Regions from separate parts of the Streptomyces sp. NPDC097595 genome, predicted to be linked through region 1. Evidence: riboswitches for the same ligand, from Rfam matches in the RefSeq annotation. Region 1 holds a riboswitch; each other region holds the start of a gene.

Region 1 (5,466 bases):
CGGCGTCCTTGAGCGCGTCCCGGCGGCGCTGCCGCTGTCCCCGGTCGCCGCGACGCGGTCACGGGGCGACTGAGGACAGCGGAGGGGGCCGGTCAGAGCGGCAGCAGGTCCGGCCGCTTCGGCTCGACGTGGTCCCCGGAGGACTCGCCGCGCAGCCGCCGTCCGATCCACGGGACCAGGTATTCGCGCGCCCAGTGGATGTCGTCGCGGCGGATCTCCAGCGTGCCGCGCGGCGGCTGCGGCGGCCACGGCTGGTCCGGGTCGGCCGGCACGTCGAGGCCGAGGACCTGGGCGGCGCGGAGCGCGACCCGGGTGTGTCCCTCGGGCGACAGGTGGAGCCGGTCGCCGTCCCAGGCGCGCCGGTCCTGCACGGAGCGCAGCGACCACAGGTCGAGGACCGGGCAGTCGTAGCGGTCGGCGATGGCCCGGACATGAGCGGTGTAGGTGGCGATCTTGCCGCGCAGATGGCGCAGCACGGGGACGCCGCGGGTGTCGAAGCCGGTGGTGACCATGACGGTGCCGACCGAACGCGTGAGGTCGGCGACCGCCCGCTCGAAGCGTTCGGCCACGTCGTCCGGGTCGGTGCCCGGCCGGATGATGTCGTTGCCGCCGGCGCAGAAGCTCACCAGATCGGGGGCGAGTTCCTTGGCGCGGGGCACCTGCTCCTCGACTATCTGGTCGAGGAGGCGTCCTCGTACGGCGAGATTGGCGTACCGGAAGTCCCCGGTCGCCGGGCCGGGCTCCGGGAGCCGGTCCGCGAGGAGTACCGCGAGCCGGTCGGCCCAGCCGACGAACCTTCCGTCCGGGCCGGGGTCGCCGACTCCCTCGGTGAAGCTGTCGCCAATCGCCGCGTACGACCCGATGGCGCCCTGTCGGTCGACGGCGCCCTGCTGGAGGTTGTTCGAATCGTCTGCCACAACCGCATATCCTGCACCCCGGAATGTGACCTACGCGACCGTAATAAGGGGTTGACGGGTGGTGAGATAAACCACCCGGTCAGTTTTCGGTAAAGGGGGAATAAGCAGAGGGACGGCGCACCGCCGTGCGCCGTCCCTCTGTGTCGTTCAGGGGCCCGGATCACCGGGCCGGTACTGCCTGGATCAGACGTTGATCCCGTGCGACGCCAGGTAGGCGATCGGGTCGATGTCCGAGCCGTACTCCGGGCCGGTGCGGATCTCGAAGTGGAGGTGCGGGCCGGTGGCGTTGCCGGTGGCGCCGGAGAGGCCGACCTGCTGGCCCACGGTCACGGTCTGGCCCGCCGAGACGGAGAGCGAGGACATGTGGCCGTACTGGGAGTAGTGGCCGTCGGCGTGCTTGATGACGACCTGGTTGCCGTAGGCGCCGCCCCAGCCGGCGGTGACGACGGTGCCGGAGGTGATGGCCTTCACGCTGGTGCCGGTGGAGACGGGGAAGTCGATGCCGGTGTGGCTGCCGCTGGACCAGCTGGCACCGGAGGCGCGGTAGGCGGTGGTGTGGTTGCCGGGGACCGGGTGGACGTAGCCGGAGGCGTTGTCCTGGGAGGCCGGGGCCTCGGTCTGCGCCTCGGTCTTGGTCTCGACCTTCGTCTCGGCCTTGGGTGCGGCCTTCGCCTCGGTCTTCTCCGCCGTCTTGGCGGGGGCCTTGGACGGGGTCGCGGCGGCGGGGGCCGCCTTGGCGCCGAGGGTGAGCTTCATGCCCGGGAAGATCAGGCTCGGGTTCTCGCCGACGGCCTCGCGGTTGTCCTGGTACAGCTTGTGCCAGCCGCCCTTGAGGTGGTGCTGGGCCGCGATCTTCGACAGGTAGTCGCCGGAGACGACCGAGTACGTGGTGGTGCCGGCGCTCTTCGCGGGCTTGGCCGGGGCGGTGTGCGCGGCGACCGACTTCGACGTGGCCGGGGCGGACTGCTCCGCGGCGTGGGCACCGGTGGCGCCGAGCAGCGGAAGCGCGATGACGGCTCCGCCGGCGCTCGCGGCGACGACGCCACGGGCGATGGTGCTGGACTTGGGACGGCGGTGCTTACCCGAATTGGGCATGAAGAATTTCCTCTCCGGCGCCTGCGAGGTGAGCTGTCGGGTTCGGGCTGGAGATGCCCGGCCGCGCCTGGCGCGACTTCACCCCTAGCCGTCCGGTCGTCCCGGTCGGCGGCTTACCTGGTTCCCCCGCTCCTGCCACACGGTGAAGTGGATGCGAATTCCGGACGGCGGCAGGATTGGGCGTTCCATCCGGATGGCATGGAACGTAAGCGAGCCGGGACGGCGGAAACAAGCCACGTGTTCGGCACCGGATTCCGCACCGGAATTGCGGTGCGGAATTCCGGTCACACTCCGTGGATTACGGATCTTGGCTTTCCGCGCGGCGCGGGGACTACCCAGCCGGGCCGTCACCACACACCGTCACGGATATGATCCCGCTCACGAGCGGGTGATCATCTCCCGCACAACCGGGGCAGGTTGGGCATATCCCATCAATACGGACATGTCGCGGTCGTCCTCCGCGTCGACGGGGAGCGGGCGGCCGAGATGATTGCCCCAGGAACCGATGTCGTATCGTCGCGGTCGTGGGCCCGTCGGCGACACGCGCCGGGGCAGAGCCTCCAGGAGTGACCGTGACGCAGCAGCTGCCGCAGACCCCGCCGGCGGAGCCCGTACTCACCGGCGTCCGCAACTTCCGCGACGTGGGCGGCCTGCCCACCACCGACGGCCGCCAAGTCCGGCACGGCAGGCTCTACCGCAGCGGCCACCTGGCACACGCCACGGCCGAGGACGCGACGTTCCTCGGCGGGCTCGGCCTGCACACGGTCTTCGACTTCCGCAACACGGCGGACCACAAGCTGGACGGCCTGGACATCGAGCTGCCCGGCGTACGGAATGTGAGCATCCCGCTCAGCGACCCGGCGGACGGCGCGGAGTTCTGGCGGATGGTGCGCGACGGCAACATCGCGGAGCTGCGCTCGATCCTGGCCGACGGCAAGGGGACCCGCCGCATGGTCGCCTCGTACCGCTCGATCATCCTGGAGCGCACCGCCGAGCACAGCCGGGTGCTGCACGCCCTGGCCGAGGACAGCGTGCCCGCCCTGATGCACTGCGCGGCCGGCAAGGACCGGGCCGGGCTCTCCATCGCGGTGACGCTGCTGGCGGTGGGCGTCGGACGCGAGACCATCGAGGCCGACTACCTCAAGTCGAACGACGCGCACCGCCGCTACCGCATCCGGCGCAGCGACACCTCGGCCGCCGGGTTGTCCCCGGAGGTGCTGGAGCTGCTCAACCCGCTCTTCGGCGCCCAGCCCGACTACCTCGCCGCGGCCTTCGCCGCCATCGACGAGACCTGGGGCGGCACCGACCGCTATCTCGCCGACGGGCTGAAGCTCACGCCCGCCACCCGTGAGCAGCTGCGCGAACGCCTCCTCGACGAGAGCTGAGCCGGCTCCCCCTACTGGTTGTGCATGCCGACCGCGAAGAGCAGGTACAGGAACGCGGCGATGACATGCCCGACCACGAGATAGGCGAAGAGGCGGATGACGAGTCCGCGCGGCATCTTCTTCTCCTGGGTGTCGGCGCCGGGACGCGGGGCCGGGGTGAGCGGGTCGTAGTGCTCTGAATCGGACATGACGGGCCTCTCAGCGACGGTGGACCTGGCCACCGAGGCACAGGTCGGCGGCGGGGCTCTGCAGCAGGGTGTGGACGAAGAGCAGCTCGGCGCCCTCGGGTTCGGGGGCGGCGATCCGGTGCGGGGTGAGCGAGTCGAAGTGCGCGCCGTCCCCGGGCGCGAGGTCGTGGACCGTCTCGCCGAGCGTCACCCGGAGGCGGCCGCTCAGGACGTACAGCCACTCCTCGCCGGGGTGGACGCGGACCAGGTCGCCCTGGGCGCCGTACGGGACGCGGACGCGCAGCGCCTGCATCGCCCGGCCGGAGCCGCCGGCCTGCTGGTACAGCCAGCCGTCGGCGGCCGGGCCCTCGAACGGGCGGCCGCGGACGATCGCGTCACGTTCCGGGGGCATCTCGCCGAGCAGCTCGGAGACCGTCGTACCGTAGATCCTGGCCAGCTGGAGCAGCATCGGCAGCGAGGGCTGGCGCCGGCCCGTTTCGAGCCGGGAGAGGTGGGCGGGCGAGAGCCCGGCCCGCTGGGCCGCGGTCTCCAGGGTGAGACCACGGCCTCGGCGCAGATCGCGCAGGCGTGGCGCGACACCGGGCAGCTCACCGGCCGCCAGGTCGTCCGGAGGGTTCATACCTCCATTGGGCCCAAGAATTTCCCCTGAGGCAAATTTCTTGCCTCAGGGGCAAAACGCCTCAGCGGTTGGCGACGGCCTGCTTCACCAGGGTCCGTCCGAAGTCCCACATCAGTCCCCCGCCGCTGTGCGCGTCGTCCATGACGGCGGTGAACGCCTCCACGAAGCGGTCGACGTCCGCGTCATCGATGACCAGCGGCGGGATCAGCTTGATCACTTCGAGGTGGTCGCCGGAGACCTGGGTCAGGATGCGGTGCTTCTGGAGCAGCGGCACGACGACCATCTGCGCGAAGAGCCCCTTGCGGGCCGCCTGAAGCATGGTCCAGCGGCTGCGCAACTTCAGCGAGGTGGGGCGGCCGAACTCGATGCCGATCATCAGCCCGCGCCCCCGCACCTCGTGCAGCAGCTCGTAGCGCCCGACGAGCGCGGACAGCCGCTCACGGAGCAGGTCGCCGGTGCGGCGCGCGTGCGCGACGGTCTCCTCGTCCTCCATCACCGACAGCACCGCGAGCCCCGCCGCCATGGCCTGGGCGTTGGACCCGAAGCTCGCGGAGTGGACGAGGACCCGGTCCATCGAGGAGTAGACCCGCTTGAAGATCCAGTCCTTGCCGAGCGTCGCCCCGACCGGGACATAGCCGCCGGAGAGCGCCTTGGCAACGCAGACGAGGTCCGGTTCCACCCCCTCCTCGTGCTGGTACGCGTAGAAGTCGCCGGTCCTGCCGAGGCCGGTCTGCACCTCGTCGGCGATGAGGAGGGCCTTGTGCTTGCGCAGCAGCTCCTGCGCCTCGCGCAGATAGCCGGGCGGCGCGGCGAGCACCCCCTTGCCCTGGATCGGCTCCACCACCAGGGCGGCCACATCGCCCTTCTTCAGCTCGCGCCGCAGCGCGGCGAGGTCGCCGAGCGGGACCGCGGTGTCGGGCAGCAGCGGGGCGAAGCCGTCCCGGAACCCGCCCTCGCCGTTCACCGAGAGCGAGCCGGTGGTCAGCCCGTGGAAAGCGTGGTCGCAGTACAGGACGCGCGGCCTGCCGGTGGCGTACCGGGCGAACTTGAGGGCCGTCTCGACGGCCTCGGTGCCGCTGTTGCCGAAGAACACCCGGTCCAGGTGCGGGCTGTGGCTCAGCAGCTTCTCGGCGAGCAGCCCGGGCAGCGGCTGGCAGTCGAAGCGGGTCAGGTCGGCGAGCGAGGCGTCGAGGACGTCGTGCAGCGCCTTGCGTACGACGGGGTGGTGCCGGCCGAGGCCCATGACGCCGAATCCGGCGAGC
Region 2 (5,466 bases), on a different contig from region 1:
TGCCGGTGCGGAACGCCTCGGCGACCGGGAACGGCCGGTTCACGTGCATCCGCCACCAGGGGCGGAGCAGGGGGACGGGGAATCCGGCGAGGACGGCCAGCCGGAGCAGGCCGGGGGTGCGCGAGGGGAGGTAGATCCCGCCGGCCCGGCCGCCGACCGCCTCGACGGCGTGTACGACGGACTGGGCGAGCACCAGGGACAGGTCGTCCGGTGCCCGGCCGTCCTCCGGTCCTGCGGGCGGTCCGCCGCTCGGGCCGAACGGCAGCCGCCCGGCCGCGCCGTGCCAGGTCACACAGCCAGCATGCTCCCGGGCGGCCGGTGCGGCACGTCGGAGGCGCCCCCCGGGCCCGCACGGCCGGCGGGGCGCGGCGCGACACGCGGGAGCGGTGGACACCACGGCTGTGGCGTCCACCGCTCCCGCACGGTCCGGGCCAGCGATTACCGGCCCTGGTCCGGCCTGTCACCGAACTGGTCATTGGCCTTCTGCTGGGCCGAGTCGACCTGGCCGCTGTACTTGCCGCCGGTCTTCTTGTCGACGTAGTCGCCGCCCTTCTCGACTCCCTGGCGGGCCTGGTCCGGATGCCCCTTGATCATGTCCTTGATCTTGTCGAGCATGCCCATGACTGACCTCCTAGAGACGCTGACCGTTCCAGCATCCGCGCCTTGCCGTGCCCTCGCATTCCGGGGCCGGGGCCACCGTGGGCGGCAGGGCACGCGAAAGGGGCGGGAAGAAGCGCTTCCGCTTCTTCCCGCCCCTGCTCACGACCCTGCCCCGAGCGCGGGGCCGGTGTGGATCAGTACGCGCCGAAGACGTTGTCCATCGAGCCGTACGTGGCGGCGGCGTAGTTGCACGCGGCCGTGATGTTGGCGACCGGGTCGTAGAGGTCCATCGACGTACCGGGCACGTGGTACGCGTCGAAGGTGGGCTGGATCACCTGGAGCAGCCCCTTGGAGGGGGTGCCGTTGACGGCGTTGATGTCCCAGTTGTTGATCGCCATCGGGTTGCCCGAGGACTCGCGCATGATGTTGCGGTAGATGCCGTCGTAGCTGCCGGGGATGCCATGCTGCGCCATGATCGCCAGGGATTCCTTGATCCAGCCGTCGAGGTCGTCGGTGTACGTGACGGACGCCTGGGTCTCGGCGGGCTTCTCGGCGGCGACCGGGACGACGGTGCGCTCGGAGCGGTCGGCGCGGTCGGCGCTCTCCGTCCGGGGGGCGGTGTCGCCGTTCTTCTCGGCGGTCTCCGCCTTGAATGCGCTCTTCTTCGCGGCCTTGGGGGCGGCGGCCTCGGACTTGGCGCCGATGGTGAGCTTCAGGCCCGGGTGAATGAGGTCGGGGTTGCCGCCGACGGCACCGCGGTTGTCCTTGTACAGCCGCTCCCAGCCGCCGCTGAGGGAATGCCCCTGGGCGATCTTGTAAAGCGAATCGCCGGACACCACGGAATAGGTGGTGGGCGCGGCCTTGCGCACGGCAATTTCCTTGCCGGCGACGGAAGTCGGGGCCGCGGCCTTTTCGGCGACGACGGTCTTGGCGGGGGCGGCGGAGGCCGATCCGGCCGAGATCAGGGGGAGCGCGAGAACGGCTCCGCCCGCGCTGACGGCGATGAAACCGCGGGTCAGGGACGCGGACTTGGCACGACGGTGCTTACCCGTGAGGGTCATGGCGTATTTCCTCTCCGTCGCCTACGAGGTGAGCTGTCGGGTTCGGACTGGAGATGTCCGGTCGCACATGGCGACTTCACCCCTAGCCGCTCCGGATTCCGGACCGGCGGCAAACCTGGGTCCCCCGCTCCTGCCGTACGTGAGTGGTCGGGTTCCCGGACGGCGGCAGGATTCGGCGTTCCATCCGGATTGATGACGGGACCGTAAGCGAGAAACGACAGCCGGAACAAGCCCGGAATTGCTGATCACAATTGTTTTGCAAGATCAATCAAAGGAAATGCTCATGATCGCCCGAGTCGGGGGAAGTCAAATTTCTTGGCACGACTGGGAACCGGGAGATCGGATTGCGCGTCAGAAACGGCTGACGTGACGCTGCCCACTGTGGGCGTAATAGAAGCATTAGTCCGTTTTGAGTGTGTCTGGCACCATCAAAACCGCCCTGATCGCCCGTAATTGACTTTTTGCTCAAGTAGGTGCAAAAAGGGCATCCGGCGACCCGGGAACGGCCAGGATCGCGGGTTCCGACCCCCTCGCTCGCGTGATCACTCTATGGTTAGGCTTACCTAAGTGTTGCCGCCCCTCGTTCACCGTCACAGGGAGACCCCAAGACCATGGCGCCGCATTCCGCCCCTTCTTCCCGTCCTTCCGTCGCCCCGGCCGACCAGGAACTCACCGGGCGGCTCGCCCTCGTGACGGGAGCCGGACGCGGCATAGGAGAGGCGGTCGTGCGGGCGCTCGTCGCGCGCGGCTGCCGGGTCCTGGCGACCGACGCGGCCCCGGAGGGCGTCGACGCCCTCGCCCGGGAGCACGAAGGGAGCGTCGTGGCCCGGGCGCTGGACGTCACGGACGCGGCCGCCGTCGAGGCCCTGGTCGCGGAGGCGGAGGACACGCTCGGCGCTCTCGACATCGCGGTCAACGTGGCCGGGATACTGCGCTGTTCACCCGTCACCGAGCTGACCGACGAGGACTGGCGGGCGACGTTCGCCGTCAACACGGACGGGGTCTTCCACGTCTCGCGGTCCGTGGCGCGCCGGATGGCGGAGCGGGGCGCGGGCAGCATCGTCACCGTCGCGTCCAACGCCGCCGGCATCCCCCGTACGACCATGGCGGCGTACGCCGCGTCGAAGGCCGCCTCCGTCATGTTCACCAAGTGCCTCGGCCTGGAACTGGCCCCCCGGGGCGTCCGCTGCAACACGGTCTCGCCCGGCTCCACGCTCACCGACATGCAGCGCGGGATGTGGCCGGCCGGTGAGGCGCACGACGACGGGCCCGCCGCGCAGCGCGTCATAGCCGGGGACCTGGCGAGCTACCGCACGGGCATCCCGCTCGGCCGCATCGCCGAACCGGCCGACATCGCCGAGGCGGTCGCCTTCCTCGTGTCCGACCGGGCCCGCCACATCACCCTGCACGACCTGTACGTCGACGGCGGCGCCACCCTGCGCGCCTGACCCGTCCGACCGGCGCCCTCACAACGGCCATCCCCCTGGAGACCTGGAACGATGACTGCCTCACCGTACGAAGACGCCCCGACCTGGCCCGCGGAGTTCGCCGCCCGCTACCGCGCGGCCGGGCACTGGCGCGGCGAGACCTTCACCGGCATGCTGCGCGAACGGGCCGAGGCCCACGGCGACCGCGTCGCGCTGATCGACCCCGCGCCCGGGCGCCGCGCCTGGACGTACCGGGAGCTGGACGAGCGCGCGGCCCGGCTGGCGGCCGGCTTCCGGGCGCGCGGGATAGCCAAGGGCGACCGGGTAGTCGTCCAGCTGCCCAACATCGCCGAGTTCGCCGAGGTCGTCTTCGCCCTCTTCCGGATCGGCGCACTCCCCGTATACGCGCTGCCCGCCCACCGCGAGACGGAGATCGGCTACTTCTGCTCCTTCGCCGAGGCCGTCGCCTACGTCATCCCGGACCAGCACGCCGGATTCGACTACCGCGCGCTCGCCACCGCCGTACGGGACCGGGCGCCCGGCCTGAAGCATGTGTTCGTCGTCGGCGACCCGGGCGAGCACACCGCCCTGTCCGATGTGCCGTGCGACGCGGCCGGGGAGCCCGAGGACGGGCCCGAACCGCACGACCTGGCCTTCCTCCAGCTGTCCGGCGGCACCACGGGGGTGCCGAAGCTCATCCCCCGTACGCACGACGACTACATCTACTCGCTGCGCGGCTCCAACGAGATCTGCGGCGTCGACGCGGACACCCGCTTCCTCGTGATCCTGCCCGCCGCGCACAACTTCCCGATGAGCTCACCCGGTTGGCTCGGCACGCTGTACGCGGGCGGCACCGTGGTCCTCTGCCCGCGCCCCGACCCGGCCACGGCGTTCCCGGTGATCGAGCGGGAGCGCGTCACCATGACGGGCATGGTGCCACCGCTCGCCCTGGTGTGGACGGACGCGGCCGCTGCGGCGGAGCAGGACCTGTCGAGCCTGGAGCTGATCCTGGTCGGCGGCGCCAAATACAGTGAGACGGCCGCCCGGCGCCTCGAACCGGCGCTCGGCTGCCGGCTGATGCAGGTCTTCGGCATGGCCGAGGGCCTCGTCAACTACACGCGCCTGGACGACGACTACGAGACCGTCGTCTCCACCCAGGGCCGGCCGATCTCCGAGGACGACGAGATCCGCATCGTGGACGACGCCGGACAGGACGTCCCGGACGGGCGGTTCGGCCATCTGCTGACCCGGGGCCCGTACACGATCCGGGGCTACTGGCGCGCCCCCGAGCACAACAGGACCGCGTTCACCGAGGACGGGTTCTACCGCACGGGCGACATCGTGCGCCGCACCCCGTCCGGCCATCTCGTCGTGGAGGGGCGGGCGAAGGACCAGATCAACCGGGGCGGCGAGAAGGTCGCGCCGGAGGAGATCGAGAACATCATCCTGGCCCACCCGTCGGTGCACGACGTCTCGGTGGTCGGGGTGGCCGACCCGTATCTCGGTGAACGCACCCTGGCGTACGTGATCCTGCGCGAGGGCGCCGAACCGCCCGGGGCGCTCGCCGTGAAGCGGCATGTGCGCGAACGCGGTATCGCCGCGTACAAGGTGCCCGACCTCGTCGAATTCGTGGATGTGTTCCCGCAGACGGGGATCGGCAAGGTCAGCAAGAAGGGCCTGCGCACCGATTCCGCCCCCGCCTCCACGTCAACTCCCCCCGCACAGAACTGAGTCCGCCCCCGCGCGGCACCGAAAGGCTTCACTCATGGCACTTCCCGCCATCGCCCCCTACCCCCTGCCCGGCGCCGACGAGCTCCCGGCGAACCGGGTCGGCTGGACCGTCGACCCGGCGCGCGCCGTGCTGCTCGTCCACGACCTCCAGAACCACTTCCTGCGCGCGTACCGCCCCGGCGAGGAGCCGCTGACCGGCATGCTCGCGAACACCGCCCGCGTGATCGAGGCCGCCCGCCGCGCCGGAATCCCGGTGGTGCACTCGGCGCAGCGCGGCGGCCAGACCCCCGAGGAGCGCGGTCTCCAACTGGACTTCTGGGGGCCGGGGATGGCGGACGACCCGGAGGCGCTGGCCTCACCGGACGAGGTGGCGCCCGCGCCGGGCGACACGGTGCTCACCAAATGGAAGTACAGCGCGTTCGTCCGCACCGAGCTGGAATCCCTCATCCGCGACGACGGCCGCGACCAGCTCGTGATCACCGGGGTGTACGCGCACATCGGGGTGCTGATGAGCGCCGCCGACGCGTGGATGCGCGACATCCAGGCCTTCGTGGTGGCCGACGCGGTCGCGGACTTCTCGCGCGAGGAGCACGACATGGCGCTGCGCTGGGCGGCAGGCCGCTGCGCGGTCGTGACGACGACGGACG
Region 3 (5,466 bases), on a different contig from region 1:
GGCGCGCCGGCGGTACGCGGTGAGCGCCGCCGGCCATCCGTACCACCCGGACTACGCGAGGGTCCGCGCCAAGGAGGCGAAGGAGCGCGGCAGGGCGGCGGCACGCGCGGTCGCCGAGTACGAGGCGTTCGCGACGTCCCTCGCCTCCCTGCGCCGGCAGGCCGGCCGGGGCAGGGCCGACCCGGACTTCACCGCACGCGAGCTGGAGCTGCTGCACCACCTGTGGCAGCGCCGTGAGATCGCGGGCCCCGCCCTCGCGTACGCGGCCCGGGCCACGCACCGGCGGCCGCCCGGCTACACGGCCGCCTGGCCACCCCGCAGCCCGTACGCGGGCGGGCCCACGCCTTACGCGTACGGCAACCCCGCCCCGTACAACGGCAACCCCGCCCCGTACAACGGCAACCCCGCCCCGTACAACAGCCCGGCCCCGTACCCGACACAGCCCTACGGCCAGCAGCCCTACACCGCCCCGCCCCACACCGGCGGGCCGCCGGCCTGATCCGTACGGGCGGAGCGGAACGCGTCCTACGCCGAAGCCGCCGTCAGCGTCGACAGCTCCTCGTCCGTCAACTGGAGCCCGGCCACCGCCAGCAGGGCGGGCAGCTGGTCGACCGTGCGGGCGGAGGCGATCGGCGCGGCGACCGTCGGGCGGGCGGCGAGCCAGGCCAGGGCCACCGTCGCGATCTCGGCGTCCCGGTCCCGCGCCACCGTGTCGAGCGCGGCGAGCACCCGCTGTCCGCGCTCCGACTCCAGGTGACCGGCCGCGCTTCCGGCGCGGGCGCTGTCCACGGTCGTCCCCGGGCGGTACTTGCCGGTGAGGAAGCCGGAGGCCAGCGCGTAATACGGGACGGCCGCGAGACCGGCGTCGGCGGCGGTGTCCTGGAGCTCGCCCTCGTAGGTGTACCGGGAGACGAGGTTGTAGTGCGGCTGGAGCGCCACATAGCGGGCCAGGCCCTCGCGTTCGGAGAAGTCCAGCGAGGCGCGCAGCCGCGCGGCGCTGATGTTGGAGGCGGCGATCTCGCGGACCTTGCCCTCCTTCACCAGCTCGTCGAGGGCGGTGATGATCTCCTCGACCGGGACGGTCTCGTCGTCGAAGTGCGTGTAGTACAGGTCGATGTGGTCCGTGCCGAGCCGGCGCAGCGACTCCTCGGCGGCCGACTTGATGGTGGGCGCCGAGAGGCCCTTGTAGCCGGGGAGGGCACCGACCTTGGTGGCCACCACGACATCGGACCGGTTGCCGCGCGAGGCGAGCCACTTGCCGATGACGGTCTCGGACTCGCCGCCCTCATTGCCGGGAACCCAGTGCGAGTAGGCGTCGGCGGTGTCCACGAAGTTGCCGCCGGCCGCCGCGTACGCGTCGAGAACGGCGAAGGACTGGTCCTCGTCCGCGGTCCAGCCGAAGACGTTTCCACCGAGGCAGAGCGGGAAGACCTGGAGGCCGGACGGGCCGAGATTGCGCAGTGAAGTCATGAGTGGAACAACGGCTTCCGGCCCGCTCGCTATTCCGGCCCACTCGCCATTCCGTGCCGTCTACATCCGGCGGCCCGCGGCCACGCGAACCGGCAGCCCTGACGTCGGGGGGGGTATGCGTCAGGGCTGCCGGGGTTCGGAAGGCCGCGTGCGGGAAGGGCGGCCGGGCGTATGCGGGGAAGGGCCGGGGCGCCGGAAGAGAGGAGACCTCAGACGGTCAGACCGCGGGCGCGCAGCCAGGCCATCGGGTCGATGCCGGTGCCGTCCGGGGTGTGGACCTCCAGGTGGAGGTGCGGGCCGGTCACGTTGCCGGTCGCGCCGACGCGGCCGATGGTGTCGCCGGTGGTGACCTTCTGGCCGACCGTGACGCCGATCGAGGACTGGTGGCAGAACCACAGCTCGGTGCCGTCCTCCAGCTCCAGCACCGTGCGGTAGCCGTAGGCGCCGGACCAGCCGGCCGACTTGATGGTGCCGGTGTGGATGGCCTTGATCGGGGTGCCGGTCGGGGCCGCGAAGTCGAGGCCCGTGTGGTAGCCGGAGGACCACATCGAACCGGCCTCGCCGAACGTCGAGGTGATCGTGTACGAGGAGGTGGGGATGGCGTAGCTGGCGGCGAGCTTGGCCAGGCGCAGGGCCTCGGCCTTCTTCTTCGCCTCCTCCTCCGCCTTCTTCTTCTCGGCGGCGGCCTTGGCCTCGGCCTCGTCCTGCTGCTTCTTCGCCTCGGCGGCCGCCTTCTCGGCAGCGGCCTTCTCCTCGGCCGCCTTCGCCTCGGCGTCGGCGGCACCCTGCTGCTGCTCGGCCTGCTGGAGGATGCGGGCGCGCAACGCCTCGCCGGCGTCCGTGGTGCCCTGCTCGGCCTCGGTGGTGGTGATGCCGGCGGTGGTCAGCGGGGCGGCGGCGGTGGCGGTCGCGGGGGTTTCGGCCTCGCTCTCGCCGGAGAACAACGCGCCTACGCCGGGAAGGGACTTGGCGTCGGGGAGATTGTCCGCGATGGAATCGGGAAGAGAGATGGAGACCGGCGGTTTGCTCTGCGCGGTGGCCATGCCGCCCGCGCCGACGGCCGCGATGACACCGACGCCGAGGACGGTGGAGCTACGGGCCAGACCATTGCGCTGCTTGGCGACACGGTGCTTGCCGCGGACGGGGCGGACGGACTCCTCGGTGGGGTTCCATTCCTCCCAGGTCCGCTCGGAGTCGGCGTCGTCGGCGCGGAAGCCGCTGCCGAAACCGGCGCCGGTGGCGAAGCCGTTGCCCTGATCGGTCACGTAGTCACCGCCCTGTTCCGGGATGTAGGCGGTGCCGGGGCCGGACGCGAAGTCGGCGCCGTACTCGGGCACGAACCGGGAAGGCGATTCGGGGGCAGGCTTGTTGGACGCCACGCGGGCGCGCTCCTTTCCTTCCTTCTCGCCTACCGGGTTAGCTGACGGGTTCGGAGCAGGAAGGTCTCCTACGGGTTCCTTCGCCTCTTGTGAAGACGACGATGCCCGATTCACCCCATGTAGGTGGTTCCCCGGTTCCCTTGCGGAATTCGGCGCACGCGCGCGGCGCCGTCCTGACGACGGCTGGGACAACCGCGCTGCGTTATCGAACGTTAATAGACAGACGGCTCCGATTCCAAGCTGTTCCCACTGATCGTTCACGTGCTCGGCCTGGACTTACGGGGCACAACAGGGTGGAATCGGGCGAGTTGATCGGCGTTCAGCCACTACGCGTTTTCTGACGTTGCGTCAACTGTTATGCGGAGCGGCGCCCCTCAGTCACTGAGCGTGGTACCCCGCTTGACGATCTTCACCGTCCTGCGCCGGTCGGGCTGCCCCTTCGCCGGCCTGGCCACCGCGAGCAGCGCCATGTCGTCGGTCGACTCGCCCCCCGTATGCAGCCGTACGTCGTCGGTCAGCGCGGACAGCAGCTCCTCCGGGCCGGGGAAGAGCCGCCCGCCCAGCCGCTCCGCGGGGTCGTAGAAGACACCGTCGGCGTCCCGGGCCTCCGACAGGCCGTCCGTGTAGAACAGCAGCGTCCCGCCGGCCGGCAGCTCCCACTCGTCCGAGCGGTCCGGCCGCACCCCCAGGTCCATGCCCAGCGGAAGCGCGGGCTCCGAGGGCGTCAGTGCCTCCACCGCCCCGTCCCCGTGCAGCAGCAGCGGATCCGGATGGCCGCGGTTCACGATCCGTACGTGCTCCGCGCCCGGCGGGATCTCCGCGAGCACGGCGGTCACGAACCCCTCGAACGCGTCCAGATTGCTCCGCCGTACCGACTCACGCGCCAGCGCGCGCTCCAGCCGCTGCGCCACGCCCTCCAGCGACTTCTCCTGCTCGGCCGCCTCCCGGAACGCCCCGATCACCACCGCCACCGCGCCGACCGCCTCCAGCCCCTTCCCGCGCACATCGCCCAACACCAGCCGTACGCCGTACGGAGTGTCAGCGGCCGCGAAGAGGTCGCCCCCGACGAACTCGTCCGCCTGCGCCGCCTCGTACCGCGCGGCCACCTGGAGTCCGCCGATCCGCTCGGGCGGGGCGGGCAGCACGGCCCGCATGGCCGTCTCGGCGATGATCCGGGCGGATGCCAGCTGATCGTTCCCGCGCCGCACGACCCGGTTGATCACCCCGGCCTGGAAGGCGACCGTCAGCACGGTGAGCATCTCGATGAACGGGACCGCGCCCGGTAGGTCCCCGGTGTAGAGCCGCATCGCGGCGATCGCGACGACCCCGGCGAGCCCGATCCGGAGGGTGGCGCCGAGACCGAAGAACGGCGCGGCGATCAGCGGGGCGGCCGCGAATATCGGGACTGCGGTGAAGGCGGGCGGGGTGAAGTAGTCGAAGGCCACCCCCACGACGATCATCGCGGCGGGCAGCACCCGGACGAAGCGGCGGCTGCCCGCGCCGTCACGCCCTCGCCACCGTCGCGTCCACTTCCCCACCTGCGGTCTCCTGCCCGGTGCCGCCGCGGCCGGTACCGCGCACCCTCCCCCAGCCTCGCCGCTGCCCGGCCGGCGGGCGACTCCTCGGCCGCCGATGGGGCGAGGGGGCGGGGCGCCGACAATGCATCGGGCCCGGCACGCTGCTTGCGTGCCGGGCCCGATGTTTCAGTAGCGGGGACAGGATTTGAACCTGCGACCTCTGGGTTATGAGCCCAGCGAGCTACCGAGCTGCTCCACCCCGCGTCGGTGAACCCAACTCTACGTCATGTTCGGGGCCCTCATGACCACGGCCCGGCCGCCTCGGCCCGCGCACCCCTCCACCCCTCGGCCCACACCAACGGGCAATGGGGTGAATGCGGTGATATGACTGTTTTCAGATTCAGCAACCCGACGCGGATCCGGGAGTGGACGATGGACGACTATCCCCTGCTCAACCTGTTCTGGACGATGCTCTGGTTCTTCCTCTGGATCATGTGGCTCTTCCTCCTCTTCCGGGTCATCATGGACATCTTCCGCAGCCATGACCTGAGCGGCTGGGGCAAGGCCGGCTGGCTGATCCTGGCGCTGGTACTGCCCTATGTGGGCGTGCTGATCTACGTGATCGCGCGCGGCAAGTCCATGGGCAAGCGCGACGTCCAGGAGGCGAAGGAACGCGACGCAGCCTTCAAGGCGTACATCAGGGACGCGGCGGGTACGGAGGGCGGCGGCCACAAGGGCGGCCATGTCGAGGACCTGTCGAAGCTCGCCGACCTCAAGGACAAGGGCGCGATCACCGAGGAGGAGTACCAGCGGGCGAAGTCGAAGCTCCTGGTCTGACGCACCGGGCGCCGCACACCCCGGCACACGAAAGAGCCCCGGGCAGCGCACGCGCTGCCCGGGGCCACGAGTAGGCCGTGTGGGACTCGAACCCACAACCAACGGATTAAAAGTCCGCTGCTCTGACCAATTGAGCTAACGGCCCTCGGCAGATCACCCCCGAGCATAGCCCGCCCCGGCCGCGCAGCCGATCGGGTATCGGCGGCGCGGCCCCGTCACCTCGGTGGGGGCGGGCTCACGGGCTCAGGCTCAGAAGATGCCCT

The links. A riboswitch is a leader RNA that binds a small molecule or an ion and turns the genes downstream of it on or off. The one in region 1 is predicted to bind cyclic di-AMP.
Positions count from the first base shown of each region.
Region 2: linked by a shared signal. The riboswitch ahead of ACIQZN_RS14010 (transglycosylase SLT domain-containing protein) and the one ahead of ACIQZN_RS01005 (peptidoglycan DD-metalloendopeptidase family protein) in region 1 are both predicted to bind cyclic di-AMP.
Region 3: linked by a shared signal. The riboswitch ahead of ACIQZN_RS33340 (M23 family metallopeptidase) and the one ahead of ACIQZN_RS01005 (peptidoglycan DD-metalloendopeptidase family protein) in region 1 are both predicted to bind cyclic di-AMP.

Region 1 covers NZ_JBIWCN010000001.1:225,668-231,133, reverse strand. The annotation lists gene ACIQZN_RS01015 (STM4011 family radical SAM protein) at 1-73, shown strand, start outside; gene ACIQZN_RS01010 (SGNH/GDSL hydrolase family protein) at 93-917, opposite strand; gene ACIQZN_RS01005 (peptidoglycan DD-metalloendopeptidase family protein) at 1,101-2,012, opposite strand; cyclic di-AMP (ydaO/yuaA leader) riboswitch at 2,016-2,172, opposite strand; gene ACIQZN_RS01000 (tyrosine-protein phosphatase) at 2,585-3,397, shown strand; gene ACIQZN_RS00995 (DUF6126 family protein) at 3,409-3,585, opposite strand; gene ACIQZN_RS00990 (helix-turn-helix domain-containing protein) at 3,596-4,204, opposite strand; gene ACIQZN_RS00985 (aspartate aminotransferase family protein) at 4,266-5,466, opposite strand, start outside.
Region 2 covers NZ_JBIWCN010000007.1:243,549-249,014, reverse strand. The annotation lists gene ACIQZN_RS14020 (SpoIIE family protein phosphatase) at 1-292, opposite strand, end outside; gene ACIQZN_RS14015 (Rv0909 family putative TA system antitoxin) at 439-621, opposite strand; gene ACIQZN_RS14010 (transglycosylase SLT domain-containing protein) at 795-1,661, opposite strand; cyclic di-AMP (ydaO/yuaA leader) riboswitch at 1,665-1,849, opposite strand; gene ACIQZN_RS14005 (2,3-dihydro-2,3-dihydroxybenzoate dehydrogenase) at 2,273-3,109, shown strand; gene ACIQZN_RS14000 ((2,3-dihydroxybenzoyl)adenylate synthase) at 3,161-4,819, shown strand; gene ACIQZN_RS13995 (isochorismatase family protein) at 4,854-5,466, shown strand, end outside.
Region 3 covers NZ_JBIWCN010000030.1:54,787-60,252, reverse strand. The annotation lists gene ACIQZN_RS33350 (PrsW family glutamic-type intramembrane protease) at 1-499, shown strand, start outside; gene ACIQZN_RS33345 (aldo/keto reductase) at 526-1,470, opposite strand; gene ACIQZN_RS33340 (M23 family metallopeptidase) at 1,680-2,849, opposite strand; cyclic di-AMP (ydaO/yuaA leader) riboswitch at 2,861-3,014, opposite strand; gene ACIQZN_RS33335 (PP2C family protein-serine/threonine phosphatase) at 3,224-4,387, opposite strand; tRNA gene ACIQZN_RS33330 (tRNA-Met) at 4,557-4,630, opposite strand; gene ACIQZN_RS33325 (SHOCT domain-containing protein) at 4,799-5,203, shown strand; tRNA gene ACIQZN_RS33320 (tRNA-Lys) at 5,275-5,348, opposite strand; gene ACIQZN_RS33315 (FG-GAP-like repeat-containing protein) at 5,453-5,466, opposite strand, start outside.